Regions from separate parts of the Peribacillus sp. TH27 genome, predicted to be linked through region 2. Evidence: riboswitches for the same ligand, from Rfam matches in the RefSeq annotation. Region 2 holds a riboswitch; the other holds the start of a gene.

Region 1 (3,425 bases), 4.9 Mb from region 2:
GAGCAGAACTTCATAAAGAAGCATTAGTCTGTTAAATTTGAAAGCGTTTGCTGATATAAAGTGATTTTCCTCCGTTTTATCTTTTCTTAGTTTCCTGAATATGTATAAAAATAGAGGCGATATCATAAAAAACACTTATGTAAATAATTATTCATTTAGAATATTTAGAGTATTTCAAAAAACGTATAGCGGTTGACGATTGTGGGAGAGTGCAATGTAGACAGCCACCGAAGGAGCAAGGTCCAAAAAAAACCTTGGAACAAATCTCTCAGGTATAAGAACCACAATGGGACGCAACTCTGGAGAGCGCGTTTATAAAACGCCACCAAAGAGGAAGACTCTTTTTAGCATAGAGTTAAACTCTCAGTTAAAAGGACAGAGAAGGGAATGTTGCCAACGTTATCACTTTAAATGTTTTTGTTCTGGTTTGAATTGTACACCAAAACAAGGGAAGTTAAGTGACTAAAACTATTAAGCACATTAAAGATAACTTCGGTATTGAATTGGAGGTTTTTCTTTATGATTTCCAATAATAATGATTACGTAAACAGAGGATGCTTTTATCTAGAAAGCATCCTCTGTAGTGTATATTTGAAAGGTATAAGTAGTTTGTAAAAGTACACTATTATGAACGGTGTTTATCGACTGTAAAAAGCAATCTACTCCTATTCAATTCACAATTCACTTGGGGTACTAGGGGCATATAATTTATGAACTGTCAGAAAGCTCTATCTCTATATTTAAAATTCTGAAAATAAAGTTTTTTCAGATATTTATTGAAATTTCCATTAGAACCATTTATTATACAACTGTTAATGCGATTTTATATCAGCGGATGATAATTGTGGGAGAGACTAAACGCATTGTTTAGCACCGAAGGGGCAATTCCCAAAAAAATTGGGTATGAATCTCTCAGGTAAAAGGACCACAATAGGACGCGTCTCTGGAGAGAGCTATGAGCCACCAAAGGAGTTAAACTCTCAGGTAAAAGGACAGAGGAAAGATAGGAGAACACCTATCTTTCCTATGCCCTTTTTATGCTGGGAAAGATAGCACAAACGAAAAAAGGAGGATTGTGCTATGAAATTTATTAAAGAATGAGTCTTTCTATTCAATTTTCCTGACTACAACTTTTACCTTAGAGAGAATCTGCAATAGGTTGAATGCAATACCTTTATCTTTTCAAAGGCTTGGTAGATTATGTCGAGGTTTGCACCAGAACCAGAATATTTATCAGCAACATATTGAGTAATATTATATTAAAATTGTAAGCGTTTTCTTTGTTGGGTTGAATAATAATATGTCAAAATTTTATCGGAATATTATTATTCAATTATCTGGAAATTAGGGAGTGGGAAATCATATGCAGGAACAAAAATTGTCGAGAGGCCTAAAAAACAGGCACGTACAACTAATCGCTATTGGCGGGGCAATTGGAACGGGATTATTTCTCGGAGCAGGAAAATCTATTCACTTAGCAGGACCATCGATTTTATTTGCTTACATGATTACAGGCGTAATTTGCTTTTTAATCATGCGCGCTCTTGGAGAACTACTCTTAACCAATTTGGAATATAATTCTTTTGTTGACTTTGTAAAAGACTATTTAGGTAATATGGCAGCATTTATCACCGGTTGGACCTACTGGTTTTGCTGGATTTCAATCGCAATGGCCGACTTAACAGCAGTTGGTCTTTATACCCAGTATTGGTTTCCCTCCGTACCACAGTGGATGCCAGGTTTAATTGCGCTTGTCATTTTGCTATTTATGAATCTAGCAACCGTAAAACTTTTTGGCGAAATGGAATTCTGGTTTGCATTAATTAAAGTTATCGCTATTCTAGCACTTATAGTTATCGGTATTTTCATGATTATTAAAGGCTTTTCCACAGATTCAGGCGCAGCCAGTTTCACGAATCTATGGAGCCACGAAGGTATGTTCCCAAATGGAATAAATGGATTTATCCTCTCATTCCAGATGGTAGTGTTTGCGTTTGTTGGTATTGAACTTGTAGGACTTACAGCAGGTGAAACAGAAGATCCAGAGAAAGTTATCCCAAAAGCAATCAATAATATTCCTATTCGGATTATAATTTTCTACATTGGCGCACTTATTGTCATTATGAGTGTTTATCCGTGGAACGCAATCATCCCATCGGAAAGCCCATTCGTCCAAGTATTCGTGGCTGTTGGTATCGCTGCAGCTGCTGGTATCGTCAATTTTGTCGTCCTAACATCGGCTGCTTCGGCATGCAACAGTGCAATCTTCAGTACAAGCCGGATGGTATACTCACTTGCCAAAGATAAAAATGCACCTGTGCCATTTGCAAAACTTAATGCCCGTAAAGTACCTTCCAATGCACTGGCCTTTTCAACTGTCGTCATTCTAACTTCCGTTGTTTTGAACTATTTAATGCCAGAAGGAGTATTTACGTTAATTACAAGTATTTCTACAGTATGTTTCATCTTTATTTGGGGAATTACTGTCATCAGTCATTTGAAATACCGCAAAACAAGGCCAGATCTAGCGAAAATGAACAAATTTAAATTACCACTTTATCCAATTTCTAATTACTTGATCCTTGCTTTCCTAGCTTTCGTACTTGTTGTGCTTGCACTTGCGGAAGATACTCGTGTTGCCTTGTTCGTAACTCCTGTTTGGTTTATTTCGCTGATTGCGATTTATAAGATGCAGAAAACGAAGGCAAATCATGCGGATCAGGCGAATCAGAAAGAGGTAGCGGAAAATTAAGAGGCTACGGACAAAAGTCAGGGACCTACTATTAACTTTATCAAAATAGTCAACTTGCAAAAAACGATGATACAAGCGACTCGTGAGTAACCTGGATGACCATATGTGACATTCATAAAGTAAGAATTTTCAAAAAATAATGTTAACGCTTACAAGAAAATCTTGACATTCTTATTTCCACCAATTATTCTAAATATAATAAAAATTCAATATGAGCGAATGACGGTTGTGGGAGAGTGCAATGCGACACGCCACCGAAGGAGCAAGTTCCAAAAAGACCCTTGGAACAAATCTCTCAGGTAGATGGAACCACAACTGGACGCACCTCTGGAGAGCGCGTATAAAGTAGTACGCCACCAAAGGGGAAAGGCCCTATTAATATAAAAGGGTTAAACTCTCAGGTAAAAGGACAGAGAAGGGTAGAGAAAGCTAAGCTAAGCTACCCTTCTCTGTTCTTTTTTGTGCGCAAAAAAGGGTAGTGTTTCGTAGTCACTAGCTATGCAACAAACCTTTAATACAAAAATTTTCAAGGGGGAGTACAAATGAGTTTACAGCAAAATGATTCAATCATTTTTCAAGCTATCAGAAACGAGCAAAATCGTCAGCATCAAACCTTAGAGTTGATTGCATCAGAAAACTTCGTCAGCCAGGATGTATTAGAAGCAATGGGAAG
Region 2 (3,425 bases):
TCCACTGTTTGCCCGACGAGACGGCCTGGCACTTTACGAACAAGTTTGTTCGTGACCGCAAAGTATCCGCAATGCGGTCCGCCAAAAGCTGCTGGAATACCGAATGGCTGAGCATCGCCTGTTACGATATCAGCACCAAGGGCACCTGGAGGGGTCAATGCACCTAGTGCAAGCGGGTTACTCGAAACGATAAACATGGATTTCACATCATGAATGATTTCTTCCATTTCTTTCAACGGTTCAATACGTCCAAAGAAGTTTGGATATTGCACAATGACTCCCGCAATATCGTCTTTCGCCAATTCCTTTAAGGCAGCTAGATCTGTCACACCATCTTTAAATGGAATTTCAATGACTTCCACTCGCTGACCTTTCGCATACGTCTTAACGACTTCTCTTGATTCAGGATGTACTGCCGCTGAAATTAGAATTTTCTTACGTCGTGTATGACCGGATGCAAGCATCGCTGCTTCCGCTAATGCCGTCCCTCCGTCATACATGGAGGAGTTGGCTACATCCATGCCTGTCATTTCACAAATCATCGTTTGATATTCAAAAATGGCCTGAAGCTCCCCCTGTGAAATTTCTGGCTGATAAGGGGTGTAGGCTGTATAAAACTCCGAGCGGGAAAGAACATGATCAACGATGACCGGTGAATAATGATCATACACGCCCGCACCAAGAAAGGAAGCATAGTTTTTAAGATCAGCATTCTTAGAAGCAAGTTTTGATAATTCTTTCATTAAGGCTGGCTCTGATTTAGCTGGTTTAATGTCATATTCGCCTTGAAAGCGGACACTTTCAGGAATATCGTTGAAAAGGTTCTCAACAGAAGGGACCCCTATTACCTCCAGCATTTGTTGTTTATCCTGCTCTGTCATGGGTAAGTAACGATGTTTCATCTTAATGACCATTCCTCTCTATTTACGTGGTTTTTTATAAAAAGGTGTTTGTATAATAACAGCTTTCAATCGTTTTGAACGAATTTCCACTTCGACTTCAGAATTCATCACCGAAAAGTCTTTATCGATAAGTACCAATCCTACATTTTTCTTCAATGTTGGTGATTGAGTGCCAGTCGTAACTTCACCAATGACTTTATCCCCACTGTATACCTTATAGCCATGACGAGGAATGCCGCGGTCAATCATTTCAATTCCGACAAGCTTACGTTGTGCCCCTTTTTCCTTTTGTTCAGTAAGAACGGCTTTCCCGAAAAAGTCGGCTTCCTTATCCACTTTAACCGCAAAACCAATCCCGGCTTCAATTGGGGTAATATCCGGTGAAAGCTCCTGTCCATAAAGCGGAAGTTTAGCTTCAAAGCGGAGTGTGTCACGTGCCCCTAAACCTATCGGCTGTATCCCTTCTTCTTTTCCTGCATCTAGAATAGCTCTCCAAAGGGCCGGGCCATTTTCACTGTTGCTATATATTTCAAAACCATCTTCACCCGTATATCCTGTACGTGAAACCATCGTGGAAAGCCCATTTATCAGGACATTTTCCTTGAATTTAAAAAAGCCAATTTCACTCAAAAGTGTATCATTAGATAGTTTTTGTAATATTTTCTCTGCCAAAGGTCCCTGCAGTGCCAACTGTGTATAATCGCTTGATACATCCGAAAGTTGGACATCCTCTGAACAATTAGCTTGTAGCCAGTTAAAATCTTTTTCTGTATTGGCGGCATTGACCACGAGCAGATAGTCGTCTTCTGCCTTTTTATAAATGATAAGATCGTCAACAGTACCGCCGTTTTCATAACACATAGCCGTATAAATTGCTCCGCCCTGTTTTAGCTTTGATACATCATTGGTCATCATTTTTTGTAAAAAGGCAAGACTCCCTGGGCCCTTCACATCAACCTCACCCATATGGGAAACATCAAATAAGCCAGCTTTTGTACGAACTGCTTCATGTTCGTCCTTGATACCCGAAAATTGGACAGGAAGTTCCCAGCCGCCAAAATCGATCGTTTTTCCTCCGTATTCACGATAAACCTCAAATAGTGGCGTTCTTTTTAAATTGGTCAAAAAATGACCCCCCTTAGATTTTTTAGATTTACTTTGCTCACTTTTCTAAAAGCTTCTTTCCATTTTGTCAGATCTTCTTATACTTCTCAGCCTGATTCATAATGTGGAAAAAAGGGCACAAAAAAGGACAGAGAAAGCCCTAAAGAGCTTTTTCTCTGTCCTGAAACCTGAAAGTTTACCTATATAATAGGTTTTCCCCTTTGGTGGCCGTCCTGCAACGAGCGGCGCTCTCCAGAGTTGCGTCCAATAAGAGTTCTTTTGCCTGAGAGATTCACTGCTAAGTTTGCTCCTTCGGCGCTACATTCGTAGTCTCTCCCCTTATCTTCACCCGCATATAAATGTGTCTCCACCAATTAGGAAAGTAATTAATCCTACTGATAGTTAGTAAAACCTCTGTGCATTTACAAAATGCTTTCTCTACCAACTCTCCTTAAAACTTCAGAACTTAATGAATGATCTCTAGTCTGTTAATCTGGGATAAAGTAAGAGGCGGTTGCCCATACTATGAAAAACATGAACTACATTCATCTTTTAAGCGTTTTGGGAAATTGGAATTTTCTAAATATACTTACATCCTACCTTAAGAAACTTTTCTCTGCAATATCTTTTACAGAGAAATATTTTTCTTACTTCACATATAAAATGTTCGGGTTTCAACCTTAAATAAGAAAATTATGATTTTAGAAGGAGTAGTTTCAATGAAAATTAATATATCCTTCAGTTCTGATTGGAATGACGAGTTTCTACAAAAGATGGAAAATGACGGTCCATGGGGTAATTGGGAGCTTTATAAATTGGCTGTTCAAATGGAAGAAAACCTCATTATTCCTGATTTTGAAGGTTTACAGGCACCCAAGCATCTTCCACAGCTCACCCCGCTTCCCCACCAATTGGAAGCGGCAAAGCAGGTAGTTGAAAAGATGAATGGAAAAGCCATTTTAGCTGATGAAGTAGGTCTCGGGAAAACAATCGAAGCTGGCTTGATTCTAAAAGAATATATGATCCGTGGTCTTGTTAAAAAAGTATTAATTCTTGTCCCCGCTTCACTTGTAAGTCAATGGGCTTTTGAATTGAATACCAAGTTTCATATTCCGGCTGTTGTTCAAAGAAAAAGCTATGTGTGGGAATCATGCGATGTTGTTATATCATCCATTGATACAGCGAAACGAGCTCCCCATCGAGATATCATTTTTAATCAGCAATATGACTTTATCATTATTGATGAGGCTCATAAACTTAAAAATAATAAAACGAAGAACTATGAATTTGTCCAAAATCTGAAAAAGAAATTTTGTTTATTGCTGACAGCTACGCCAATTCAAAATAAAGTCGAAGAAATTTTCCATCTTGTTTCGTTATTGAAACCGGGACACTTGGGAAATGCAACACTCTTTTCTG

The links. Region 2 has a riboswitch for glycine ahead of gcvT (glycine cleavage system aminomethyltransferase GcvT). Riboswitches for the same ligand answer to the same signal wherever they lie in the genome.
Region 1: linked by a shared signal. The riboswitch ahead of JFU24_RS01870 (amino acid permease) and the one ahead of gcvT (glycine cleavage system aminomethyltransferase GcvT) in region 2 are both predicted to bind glycine.

Annotation. Positions count from the first base shown of each region.
Region 1 covers NZ_JAEKEV010000002.1:41,607-45,031, forward strand. The annotation lists gene speB (agmatinase) at 1-27, shown strand, start outside; glycine riboswitch at 193-294, shown strand; glycine riboswitch at 295-388, shown strand; glycine riboswitch at 836-938, shown strand; glycine riboswitch at 942-998, shown strand; gene JFU24_RS01870 (amino acid permease) at 1,364-2,752, shown strand; glycine riboswitch at 3,070-3,175, shown strand; gene glyA (serine hydroxymethyltransferase) at 3,295-3,425, shown strand, end outside.
Region 2 covers NZ_JAEKEV010000002.1:4,968,507-4,971,931, reverse strand. The annotation lists gene gcvPA (aminomethyl-transferring glycine dehydrogenase subunit GcvPA) at 1-902, opposite strand, end outside; gene gcvT (glycine cleavage system aminomethyltransferase GcvT) at 921-2,027, opposite strand; glycine riboswitch at 2,181-2,264, opposite strand; glycine riboswitch at 2,268-2,355, opposite strand; gene JFU24_RS25355 (DEAD/DEAH box helicase) at 2,726-3,425, shown strand, end outside.